Regions from separate parts of the Pseudarthrobacter sp. fls2-241-R2A-168 genome, predicted to be linked through region 1. Evidence: predicted binding sites of a transcription regulator. Region 1 holds the regulator's gene; the other holds the start of a gene.

Evidence for each region. The regulator LexA, encoded in region 1, represses DNA repair genes until DNA is damaged. The targets are predictions, from matches to a motif close to TCGAACANNTGTTCGA.
Region 2: a site for LexA is predicted at 3,236-3,251, ahead of QRN11_RS05395 (DUF6504 family protein). Genes of this name have one in related genera too.

The regions. Positions count from the first base shown of each region.
Region 1 is NZ_JARVSG010000041.1:25,129-31,354, reverse strand. Features, by position in the region: gene QRN11_RS19600 (histidinol-phosphate transaminase) at 1-982, opposite strand, end outside; gene QRN11_RS19595 (LysM peptidoglycan-binding domain-containing protein) at 1,052-1,408, opposite strand; gene lexA (transcriptional repressor LexA) at 1,789-2,523, shown strand; gene QRN11_RS19585 (ATP-dependent DNA helicase) at 2,604-4,661, opposite strand; gene hflX (GTPase HflX) at 4,654-6,226, opposite strand, start outside.
Region 2 is NZ_JARVSG010000007.1:33,514-39,739, reverse strand. Features, by position in the region: gene QRN11_RS05400 (DNA polymerase III subunit alpha) at 1-2,866, opposite strand, end outside; gene QRN11_RS05395 (DUF6504 family protein) at 2,863-3,198, opposite strand; gene QRN11_RS05390 (hypothetical protein) at 3,407-3,796, shown strand; gene QRN11_RS05385 (chorismate mutase) at 3,814-4,134, opposite strand; gene QRN11_RS05380 (VOC family protein) at 4,154-4,576, shown strand; gene QRN11_RS05375 (SOS response-associated peptidase) at 4,602-5,363, opposite strand; gene QRN11_RS05370 (mycoredoxin) at 5,483-5,740, shown strand; gene QRN11_RS05365 (lipoate--protein ligase family protein) at 5,835-6,226, opposite strand, start outside.

The sequences.
Region 1 (6,226 bases):
GCAATTCCTGCCAGACCTGGTGCGGGTTCTCGAGCCCGCCAAAGAAAACGTAGTTGGAGTCCGAGGCGGCGGGCTTCAGGCCCATCCTGGTCAGCTCCACCACGATCCTGTCGCGCTGTTCTTTGATGTCCTCAACGTCCGCCATCAGGGCCTCGCGGTGCTGAAGGGCTGCCAGCGCGGTGGCCTGGGTGATGGCGGACAGGTGGTACGGCAGCCGGACCAGGCGCAGGGCATCGGTGACTTCCGGTGCCGCGGCCATGTAACCGAGGCGGGCCCCCGCCAAGGCGAAGGCCTTGCTCATGGTGCGCGAGACAATCAGCCGTTCGCGGCCTGGCAGGAGGGTGAGAGCGCTGGGCGTTCCGTCATGGGCGAACTCATGGTACGCCTCGTCCACAATGACAATCGTCTGGCTGGCTTCGCCGGCCTCGTACACCGCCTCCACCACGTCGAGCCCAAGGCCGGTTCCGGTGGGGTTGTTTGGAGAGCAAAGGAAAACAATATTGGGTTGCAGTTCCTTGACCTGCAGGGCGGCCGATTCCGCGCTCAGGCCGTAGCCCTCCGCCCGGTCACCCACGATGTATTCGGTGTCCGTGCCGCTGGCCAGCAGCGGGTACATGGAGTACGTGGGCGGGAAGCCCAGTGCCGTGCGGCCGGGTCCACCGAAAGCCTGGAGGATCTGCTGGAGGACCTCGTTGGAGCCGTTGGCCGCCCAGACGTTCGACTCATCCAGCCCGTGCCCCAAGTACTCCGCCAGGGCCTTGCGCAGCTCGGTAAATTCCCGGTCCGGGTAGCGGTTCAGGCCTGCGGCAGCTTCCGTTACTGCGGCGCTGATGGCTGCGCGGACGTCCGCGGGAACGCCATGGGTGTTCTCGTTGACATTGAGGAGGATGGGAACATCCAGCTGGGGCGCACCGTAGGGGGTCAACCCACGAAGGTTGTTGCGGAGGGGAAGCCGGTTCAGGCGCTCTAGCTGGTCATTCACCTGAACAGTTTAGTGCCCGTGCAGGAGACCGGAAAATGTGACGGTGCCCTGTTCGCGCTCAGCGTGCAGCTAGCGCGTGGGCACGTAGAGCTGCTGCCCGGGGTGCACCGCTCCGGCGCTCAGGTTGTTGAGCTGCACGATGTCCGCCACCACGTCCCGCGCATCCCGCTCCGGGTCAACGGTTCCGGCAATGGCCCACAGCGACTGGCCCGGCTGCACGGTGACGGTGACCGTGGGGGTAATGGAAAGGTCTGCGGCGGAATCCGAGGCCTTGGCCGGCGAGTTGAAGAAGCCTGCCAGGGAGAGCAGCAGAGCCGCCAGCAGCACCAGGGGGATGCCGATCAGAACCACCTTCCCGCGGCGGGTGAGCCGCAGCGGCGGCTGGGGCGCAGGACGATCGGACTGCCGGCGGACCGGCTGCGACATCAGTTGATGCACCGAAAGAAGCTGCGGACGTGAACCCTGTGAAGCAGATGTAGCTGACATGAACTGAGCCCTCCTGGACCTGACCGTGCTGCCCGATGTCCTTCCCAGCTGCCCCCGATGCGCCCGGAACTGATCCGGATCTTCGAATGGCTTCAAGCGGAGTAGAACAAATGTTCGAACTTTGCTTTCTCTGTTTTAGCACTTATCAACGAATAATGTCGAGACTCGCTAGAACAAATGTTTGAAAATGCCATGTGGCTGGCCTAGCTTTGAAGACAAGAACAACCACCTCTGAAGTTGATCAGCAGGGTCTGACAATTACGGCGGCTACTCCGGGTCCGGGCCGAAATGCCGGGGCAAACTGAAAGGCATTGGCGAATATGGCAGCAGCAGCCGCCGGGGGCAGGGCAACCTCCCAACCGAAGAAGACCGCCAAGGGCCTGACGCCGCGGCAGAAGAAAATCCTCGAAACCATCCAGCGCTCGGTTAATGACAACGGCTATCCGCCGTCCATGCGGGAAATCGGCGATACCGTGGGCCTGGCCAGCCTCTCCAGCGTCACCCACCAGCTGTCGCAGCTGGAAAAACTCGGCTACCTCCGCCGCGACCCGAAAAGGCCCCGCGCCATGGAGGTGCTGATGCCCCTGACACTTGACGGGAGTGCCCCCAAGCCGGCATCGGAGCCGTCCGCCCTCTTGCCGGGCACCAGCGCGACAGTGACCCAACTTCCCACCGCCATGGACACTGCCATGGTTCCCCTCGTGGGCCGGATCGCCGCCGGCGGTCCTATCCTGGCCGACCAGGTGGTGGAGGATGTCCTGGCGCTCCCCCGGCAGCTGGTGGGCCAGGGGGAACTGTTTATGCTCAAGGTGGCTGGCGATTCGATGGTGGACGCCGCGATCTGCGACGGCGACTGGGTAGTGGTACGCCGCCAGGCGGACGCCGCGAACGGCGATATCGTCGCGGCATTGCTGGACGACGAAGCGACGGTCAAGACCTTCCGCCAGCGTGATGGCCACACGTGGCTGCTGCCGCAGAACACCCAGTACGAACCCATCCTGGGCGACCACGCCACCATCATGGGCAAGGTCGTCTCAGTACTCCGCTCGCTCTAGGCAGCGGCTTCAGCTAAACAGCGATATCAGCCCTTTGCCGGCAGCGCGAAGGCGCTGCCGGCAAAGTGAAGGTGCTGTCGTCAGGCGTTCTCCCCTGCCAGCCGTTCCAGGGCCGCAATCGCCGTCTTCCGGTCCGTGGTTGGCCAGAAGGGCGGCAGGGCCCCGCGAAGGAATCCCGCGTACCGTTCAGTGGCAAGCCTGGAATCCAGCACTGCCACCACGCCTTTGTCCCCGGTGGAGCGGATCAGGCGCCCGGCTCCCTGTGCCAGGCGGATTGCCGCATGGGTGGCCGAGACGGACATAAAGCCGTTGCCGCCGGCCTGCGCCACAGCACGGGACCGCGCAGTCATTAGGGGGTCGTCCGGCCTCGGGAACGGAATCCGGTCGATGACCACCAGCCGGCAGGCCCCGCCAGGAACATCCACGCCCTGCCACAGCGACATGGTGCCGAACAGGCAGGTATCGGGTTCGTCTGCGAACTGCTTCACCAGCGCCGTCATGGTGGAGTCGCCCTGGCAGAGGATGGTCATCCCCAGCTTCGGCCGCAGCGCGTCGGCCGCTTCCTCCGCCGCGCGCCGGGACGAAAACAGGCAGAGCGCACCGCCGTTGGACGCCCGGATGAGTGCTTCGAGTTCGGCCAGTGCCTCCGGGGAAACTCCGCGGCCTGGCTTGGGAAGGTGGCCTGCGACGTAGAGGATGCCCTGTTTGGGGTAGTCGAAGGGCGATCCCACATCAACGCCGGTCCAGCTGGGTGCGCCCTCACCCACGAGGCCCAAGCCGCCCGCTGCGGGCTCAAAGGCCGAGCCGATGGCGAGCGTTGCAGATGTCAGCACCACGGTGTGCCCTTCGAACAGGCCCTCACGCAGCCGCCCGGCTACGGACAACGGAGCAACGTTGATCAGCGCACGAGCCGTTTCATCCGGCTGCGAATATCCCTGTTGCGGATCAAAGGAGCTGGCGCGGGAGAACCACACCACTTCCCTGTTCTCCCGGGCTGCCAGGAGGCGTTCACAAAGTTCCAGGATGAGCATCAAGCGGGAGCGCGCAAGCTGCCGCCCGCCGTCGGCCGTTGTACTGCTGTCCCCCTTGGAATCAGACAACGCGGCCCGGCAGGCCTCACGCAGCTGGTCAACGCAGTCCAGCTGCTCGTCGTTCAGGCCGTTCGGCAGCAGCCCGTTGGGGACGCCAGCCAGAGCCACCTCCAGGTTGGCGGCGGCGGCATTGAGGGCGTCCACGGTAATGGCGGTGTGCTTGCGGGCGCCGGCGGCAGCGGCGTGGACCATGGCCACCGAAAGCTGCCCGGAGACAGCACCCGTCACCCTGTCCTGGAGTTCATGGGCCTCGTCGACCACCACCACGTCGTACTCAGGCAGCACGGCCAGTCCTTCGAAGGCGCTGACCGCGAGCATGGCATGGTTGGTGACCACGACGTCGGCTTCGGCGGCATTCTGGCGGGCCAGTTCGCTGAAGCATTCCGCCGCCATCGGGCATTTCTGCGCTCCCAGGCATTCCATGGACGTGACGCTGACCTGCCGCCAGGCGCGGTCGGTGACGCCGGGCAGGAGCTCATCCCGGTCGCCGGTGGTGGTCTTCTCCGCCCACTCCCGCAGCCGGACCACTTCCTTGCCCAGCTGGGAGGAGGGACCGCCAACGGCGGCCGCAAAGTGCGGGACGCTGGTGTCCTCCCCCAGGGAGAACAACTGGCCCTCGGCGGGCTCCTCGGAGGGAAAACCCCCTTCGAGTTTGTGCAGGCACACGTAGTTGGACCTGCCTTTGACCAGCGCCACCTTGACGGGCCGGTCCAGGGCAGGAGTGATGGTTTTCAGGAGCCTGGGCAAGTCCCTGCCCACGATCTGGGTCTGCAGGGCAAGCGTTGCAGTGGACACCAGGGCGGGCTTGTCGCTTTCCAGGGCATGCGCGATCAGCGGTATCAGGTATGCCAGCGATTTTCCCGTGCCGGTGCCTGCCTGGACGAGGAGGTGGTCGCCTGTTTCGATGGCCCGTGCAACCTGCCTGGCCATCTCGTGCTGGCCGCTGCGGCTTTGCCCGCCCATGCCCGCAACTGCCCGGTCGAGCAGCTCGATCACGAACTGCTCGCCGGGCGTGGTTGTGGCTTCGTCAGCCACGGCCTCAGTCATGGGTGACGAAGGATTCCAGTTCAGCCGCCAGGCCTTCCCGGACTTTGACTACTGCCCGGGTACCGGCTTCATCGTGGTCGACGCTGATGATCTCGGCGTCCGATTCGTGCAGCTTGCTGACGAGGTCTCCCCGGTCGTACGGGATCAGCAGGTCAAGCTTGACGGACGGCCGCGGGATGGCCTCGCTGATGGCCTGCAGCAGCTCGGGAATGCCTTCCCCTGTGCGGGCCGAAACCACCACGTGCCGCGGTTCGCGCTGCTTGAGCCGTTCCACCACAAATGGATCCGCGGCGTCAGCCTTGTTCAGCACGATGATTTCGGGCACCTTGCGGGCGTCCACTTCGCTGAAGACCTTGCGGACTGCCGCGATCTGGCCCTCGGGGTCCGGGTGCGAAACGTCCACCACGTGGAGGATCAGGTCAGAGTCAGCCACTTCCTCCAGTGTGGAGCGGAAGGCCTCCACCAGCTGCGTGGGCAGCGACCGGACAAAACCGACCGTGTCGGCCAGCGTGTAGCCGAGGCCGTCAGCAGTTTCGGCCTTCCGGACCGTGGGATCCAGCGTGGCGAACAACGCGTTCTCCACCAGCACCCCGGCGTCCGTCAGGCGGTTCAGCAGGGAGGACTTGCCGGCGTTGGTGTACCCGGCAATGGCCACCGAGGGCACCTCATTACGACGGCGGTTGGCGCGTTTGGTCTCACGGGCCGGCTTCATCGCGGCGATCTCCCGCCGCAGTTTGGCCATCCGCGTGCGGATCCTCCGGCGGTCCAGTTCGATCTTGGTTTCACCGGGACCGCGCGAACCCATACCGGCTGCAGCACCGCCCACCTGGCCACCGGCCTGGCGGGACATCGACTCGCCCCAGCCGCGCAGGCGCGGCAGCAGGTACTCGAGCTGCGCCAGCTCCACCTGGGCCTTGCCTTCCCGGCTCTTGGCGTGCTGGGCGAAAATGTCCAGGATGAGCGCCGTCCGGTCGATGACCTTGACCTTGACGATGTCCTCAAGGCCACGCCGCTGGGACGGGGCCAGTTCGGCGTCCACCACCACGGTATCGGCGCCGGTGGACAACACGATGTCCTTCAGCTCCAGCGCCTTTCCCGAGCCCAGGAACGTTCCCGGGTCCGGCTTGTCGCGGCGCTGCACCAGGCCGTCGAGAACCTCTGAGCCGGCGGTTTCGGCCAGGGCAGCGAGCTCGCGCAGCGAGTTTTCCGCGTCGGCTAGGGTGCCTTCGGACCACAGCCCTGCCAGGACCACGCGTTCGAGCCGCAGCTGCCGGTATTCGACTTCGGTGACGTCTTCGAGTTCGGTGGACAGGCCTGCCGTGCGGCGCAGTGCCCGGCGTTCCTCAAGATCCTGCTGGTCGCCGTCGTAGCTTGTATGTTCTTCATCCAGGCGGGAAATCGCCTGGGCTTTGCCCAGTACCGCTTTCCCGTCGCCGCGCGGCGTTGCGCCTGGCGTGCTGAGGGTCTTGGCCGGTACGTCCTTGGAGAGAATCCGGTCGATCACGGCCTGGATTTCCTCAGGGCTCATGTCCTGGGCGGCTGGATCGGATCCGGTGTTGGGCTGG
Region 2 (6,226 bases), on a different contig from region 1:
GGTCAGCCCGGTTGGCCATTCCGCCTGCCTCCCGGTGGAGGGAATCAAACGCACCCAGCTGGGCCAGCCGTTTGATGCTTGGCTTGCTCAGCCGCGAGCGCGCACGGAGGTCTGCGAGGGAGTCGTAGGGCTGGCCGGCAACTATCCTTTTCAGTTCGGTGCCGGACAGCCCGTAGATCCCGTTCAGGCTCAGCCGGATTCCGAGCTTCCCGGCATCAGGTCCGTGCAGGATGCGCTCCACCCGGTACTCCCCCTTGCTGCGGTTGATGTCCAGCGGAAGGATGGGGATGCCGAGCCTTCTTGCCTCCGCCACGAGAAGCCGCTTGGGGTACATGCCGGGATCGTGCTCCCACAGGCCGGCAAGGAACGCCTCCGGGTGGTGCGCCTTCAGCCAGGCTGACTGGTACGTGGGCACGGCGAAGGCCGCGCCGTGGGCTTTGCAGAAACCGAAGCTGGCAAAGGACTTCAGGGTCTGCCAGACCTTGTCTACGATGTCGGGCGAGAAGTTCTTTTCCCTGGCGTGCTTCCGGAAGTACTCCTCCACCCGGAATTCCCCAACTTCGCTGCTGAGGGCACGGCGGAATTCATCGGCCTTCGCAAGCCCGCACCCGGTCATGACATCGAGAGTGCGCAGGATTTGTTCGTGGAACACCGTCACGCCGTGGGTTTCCTGAAGAACCGGCTTCAGGAGGGGATGCGGATAAACCTCGGGTGCAAACCCGTGCCGGTGCTCCAGGAAGGGCCGCACCATGTCCGATTTCATGGGCCCGGGACGGAACAGGGAAATATCGATGATGAGGTCATTAAACTCCCGTGGCGCCATCTTGCCGATCAGCTCACGCTGCCCGGGGGACTCGATCTGGAAGCAGCCCAGGGTGTGGGTGCTTCGGATGAGTTCAAAGGTTGGCTCATCATCCAAGGGGATGGCGTTCAGGTCGATGTGCCCGTTCTCTGCAATGAAATCAGGCCCGGCCCCGTCCGTTCCGGTGGGATGGCCGCCGGCAGCCACCACTTCCTTTTTGGAGGGATGGATGCGGATGATTTCCCGAACGGCAAAGGCCATGGCGCTTTGCATCCTGACCCCCAGGACGTCGAGCTTGAGCATGCCCATGGGGTCCATGTCGTGCTTGTCGAACTGGCTCATGGGCAGTCCAAGCCCGCTGGGCTGGACAGGGGTGCGGTCCAGCAGGGTGGCATCCCCCAGGATCACCCCGCACGGATGCATGGAGATGTGCCGGGGCAACCGGTCCAGGCGTTCGGTCAGGTCCACCAGCAGGTCAAGCTGCTGGTTGCCATGGGAATCGCGCTGTTCCACCCGGCCGGCAAATTCCCTCAACTCGGGCTTCTCCTGCAGCGCCTCACGGAACTTCGAAGCGGAGAACCGCCACAATTGCTTGGCGATGTCCCCCACGTCCCCCTCATCCATCCCCAGGGCAAGGCCCGCGTCCCGGACGGCACCTCGTGCCCGGTAGCCGTTCTGCATGCTCATCAGCGTGACGCGTTCTTTGCCAAAGCGCTCGAAAATCCGGTGGTACACGTTATGCCGTTCGGCGCTCTCGACGTCGATATCAATATCCGGCAAGGTGGCCCGGTCCTGGGAGAGGAACCGTTCGAAGATGAGATCGTGCTGCAGCGGGTTTACCTGGCTGACGTCTATGAGGTAGTTGACCAGGCTGGAGGCTCCGGAGCCCCTGGCGGCTGCCCGCACCCCCATGTCCTGGATCATCCTCGAAACCTCCGCCACGGTGAGGAAGTAGGAGGAGAACCCCAGGTTCTGGATGATGCCCAGCTCATGCTCAAGACGTTGGAGCATTTCCTTTTCGCTGGGGCCGGCAATTCCGGGGAACCTTCTGCCGATCCCGGCCTGGCAGCGCTGCACCAGTTCCACATGCGGATCCTGGCTGATCCCGATGACCGCCGCTTCCGGCACTACAGGCTGCTTCCATCCCATGTCGGTGACGGGATCGATCCTGCACACATCGGCGAGCGCCTCTGTCTGTGCCATGAGCCTGTTGAGGTCTTCTGCCCCGTAGCCTGCAGCGGAGATGATTTCCTTCCCCAGCTGAAGCATTTGCCGCGCGGATTTCAGCCAGGCCTGGCCGTTGGGTTGCAGCAGTGGTTCCTGGGCCAGTTCCGGAAGGGATTTCAGGGTCCGGGCTGAATCCAGGACGTCTGCGGTTGCCGCTCCGTCCTCCGCGCAATACCGGACCGCATTGGTGAGGATTGCCGGGATGCTGTGTTCTTCGGCGAGTTTGAGCATCCGGACGGCGTGTGCCGTGCTCAGGGGGGATCCCGGGGCGCTGAGCTGGGACACGATCTCGGCCACCACAGTTCCAGCGGGCATGGCGTCCAGCCACTGCTTGAAAAGGGTGCGCGGGCGCAGGTAACGCCGCCCGCCCATGGCCCGGCCGACGTCGGAATCCGGGCCTATCAGCACCATCAGCACGGGTTTAAGGGTTTGGGGATCCAGGGTGCGGGAGGCAAGTTCCGCACGGGTCACGGCAACCGGTACAACTCCCCCGGATTTTCCCGAAGTGCGGGCATGGGCGTCGGATACCAGCCTGCACAGCGCGCGGTAGCCGGCACCGTTGTTGTTGCCGCGGGCGAGCACCACCACACGGCCTGCCAGCTGCGTGCGGTGATCGCCGTCGTCGTCATAGACCGCAAGGTCCACCCCCACGATGGGGTCAATGCCGGCGGCCATACACGCCTTGAGGTGCTTGATGGTCCCGTACAGGCCGTCCCGGTCAGTGCAGGCGAGCGCGGGGGCACCGTCAGCGGCAGCCACTTGCGCCAGTTCCTCTGGCCAGGACACTCCATAATGGGCGCTGAATGCGGTGGAGACGTGAAGGTGCGTGAAGCTCATGCTGTTCTGGGTCGGAGTGCGTCATGGATCCGCAGGATGCGCCAGCGGCCGCTGCGGATATGGCGGGTCAGGTCAAGGGTGAGCGGCTCTCCCTGTTCAGCCAAGCCGGAGCCTGGAGCTGAAGGCAGCACCTGAACCCGCCAGATTTCGTGGTCCACCAGGCCGGGGCCGCTGCCCAGCGGTGCACGGGTTTCTTCTGCCCACCATTGCCTGCGCTCGTACCAGCGCACAGGCTCGGCACAGACCGAATAGGACCGTCCGGCCCAGACAACAGCAACCGGATGGCCCTCAGGGGTGCAGGAGACGTCCACGGATTCGCTGAACAAGCCCATGGCGCCTCCCGGATGCAAAAGTTAGAACAGAAACCCTTCGAATATATATTCGAACAGAACCAGTCTACGCCTCCCTGAAGCCCCCGCATAGACAAAGGACGGGGCGCAGGTCCAGGGGGAAGGGGAATGCCCCGGATGCGTCTTCGGCTTCCATTTCCGTCAGCCTTCAGGGGTGGACGGACCGAACGGCAGGGAGCAGGATTGTGCCATGAGCACCCATGACGCACTCCTCAAGCAGGTCAGCATCAAGGCCCAGGACTCCACCCTTGTGGCAACATTCGATCTGGACGGCAGCATCCCCGGTTCCGGTGCCTACGTGGTGGGGCTTGTGGCTGCCAGTCCGGACTACTCGTCCCAGCGGCGCCTGGGCATCGAGTTCATGAACGGGAAACCAATTTCCTTTTTCTCGTTCAACCATGATCAGAGTTGCGAGGAAAACTACGATCTCTCAGGCGTCAGCCACTCGGGCAGCACCATCACCGGCCACTTCCCCATGGCAGCGATCAATGGCCTCGGCGAGGGGCACGTGATGACCGGCTTCAGTGAGGCTGACGGCCGGGAATTCCAGTCAGGTGTTCCCGTGGAGGAGAACCTGTAACAGCTGGGCCGGGCGGCTCAGCTGTTTTCTTTGTGGACCCGGAGTTCGAGTTCGATGAAACCGGAGATCATGGCCCGGTAGGTGGACTCGACGATGTCCGGGTCGATGTCCTTCTTCTCGGCTGCGGACCGGACGTGTTCAATGATCCGTTCCACCCGCCCCGGAGCGCGCACCTCTGCGTCATCGCCCTTGAGCGTTCCGGCGATCCGGATCAGGCGCTCGCGGCGGGCGATCAGGGTGACAATCTGCTCATCCACTTCGTCCACGGCAATCCGGACGGCAGCGAGCTGTTCCTTGTCGGCCAAAGCGTCTCTATCGTTCCCTTGAATTGTCGCCATCCTCTGACAGTATCGAACCATGCAGCCAAGAGTCGACTTCATTTCCCTGGGGGTCCGCAGCGTTCCGGCGTCCCGCGCGTTCTATGTTGACGGCCTGGGCTGGCCGGTCCACCGTGAGGTTCCGGGGGAAGTGGTGTTCATCCAGGTGAACCGCGGCCTGATGCTGTCGCTCTGGGACGTCCGCCAGATGCAGGCCGATGCCGGCGTCAGTGCCCCCGGTCCCGTCCCCCGCATCACACTGAGCCACAACCTTCCCGGCACTGAGGACGTGGACCGGGTCATGGCAGAAGCCGCGGCGGCGGGCGCCGAAATCATTGCCGAGCCGATTACCCAGCCTTGGGGCGGGTACACCGGCTACTTCGCAGACCCTGACGGCTTCCGCTGGGAAGTGGCGTACAACCCCACTTGGACAGTGGACGACGACGGTACGGTCACCGTTTAACTCCCGTCCCCCGCGGGTGGGGCTGCTAGAAGAGTGCTTCCACCGGGCGGATCAGCTCCGGCCCGTTGTTGCGCACATTCCCCACGTCCTTGCCTACTGAGTCAACGTGCCAATCCGACGCCACATCCTTGACCCCGGACCGGACCAGGTCCACCAGCCCGGCTGCATCGTCCGCCTGCGGGTCCAGCCACGCTTCCATGGTGGATTTGTCCATCGGCAGCGGAACCCGGTCGTGCAGTGCCGTCAGCTTGCCGAACACCGTCTCTTCGCTTCCGGGCGGCGGCGTGTCAGTGGTGAGGATGGACGTGGATAACACCCAGCCGCCCGGCTCCCCCGCCGGCCACGCCGGATCCTTCCACCACTCGTACAGCCCGGCGAAAACCAGGCCGCGGCCCTCTCCCGGATGCACGTAGTAGGGCTGCTTCGACTTCCCGGGTCCCTGCTTCCATTCGTAGTAGCCGTCCGCGGGGACAGCGCACCGGCGTGACCGGACGGCTTTTCGGAAGGCCGGTTTCTCCAGCACGGATTCGCTCCGGGCATTGATCATCCGGGAACCGATGCCGGGGTCCTTCGCCCAGGACGGAACAAGCCCCCACCGCGCCACGTGGAGCTGGCGCACCTGCTTCGGCGCAGGCCCCTCGTCAACCAGCCGCTCCAGGACGATGGGCACGGCATCGGTGGGCGCCACATTCCAGGACGGCGGAAGGTGCACTTCCTCCTCAAGTTCGGCGTCGAACTCAGCCAGCAGGTCCCCTACAGCACGTGCCATCACATAACGTCCACACATGGCTCCAGCATGCCACCGGCCTGATGACCTGTCATGTGAAGCGCCGGGAACCGGGGAATATGGGCCTGCACGCTACCGTTGAAGGTAAGGAACCTCTGATCGACACATAGGAGACACTTATGGACTTCACTCCCGAATCCGGCACCATCACCATGTTCTCCACCACGTGGTGCGGCTACTGCAACCGGCTGAAGAAGCAGCTGGACGCGCAGGGCATCGGCTATAACGAGATCAACATCGAGGAAGTGGAAGGTACCGCTGAGCTCGTGGAGCAGCTTAACGGCGGCAACCGCACAGTGCCCACCGTCCTCTTCCCGGACGGCACCGCGGCCACCAACCCGTCCGCTGCTGAGGTCAAGACCCGACTCGCAGCCTAAGCGCCAGGAGGCCACAGCACCGGGGCAGCCCACAGGCACCCCGGACAGGCGAAACGGGACCAACGCCATTGTTGGTCCCGTTTTTGTTGCAGTCCTATGCCCCCAGGCCGCTGAAGGGTGCCATCTCGAGGGCGGTGTGTCCGGCATAGATTGCCAGCAGCGCCGCCTCCACCGCTGCGACGTCCACGCCGGGAACAAGATCGTCCACTGCCCCGGCCGTGGCAGGATCCCAGTCCAGCCCCAGGGCAGCATAGGTATCGGTCAGGACCTTGCGGATGGGCGCGGAGTTTTCCACCACGATGACGGAGCTGAACAGCCAGCCGCCGGCCACCACGCGCTGGGCGGTACCCACCAGCTTCACCTGGCCGGGATTACCGGGGCCGCTGCCGTGCACACTGAATTCCCCGGGGCAGTACTCGCCGGGAATCTCACCTACCGCTGCGTGCACCCCAAGGCTGCGCAGGGCATCCGCAAACAGCTCACCGA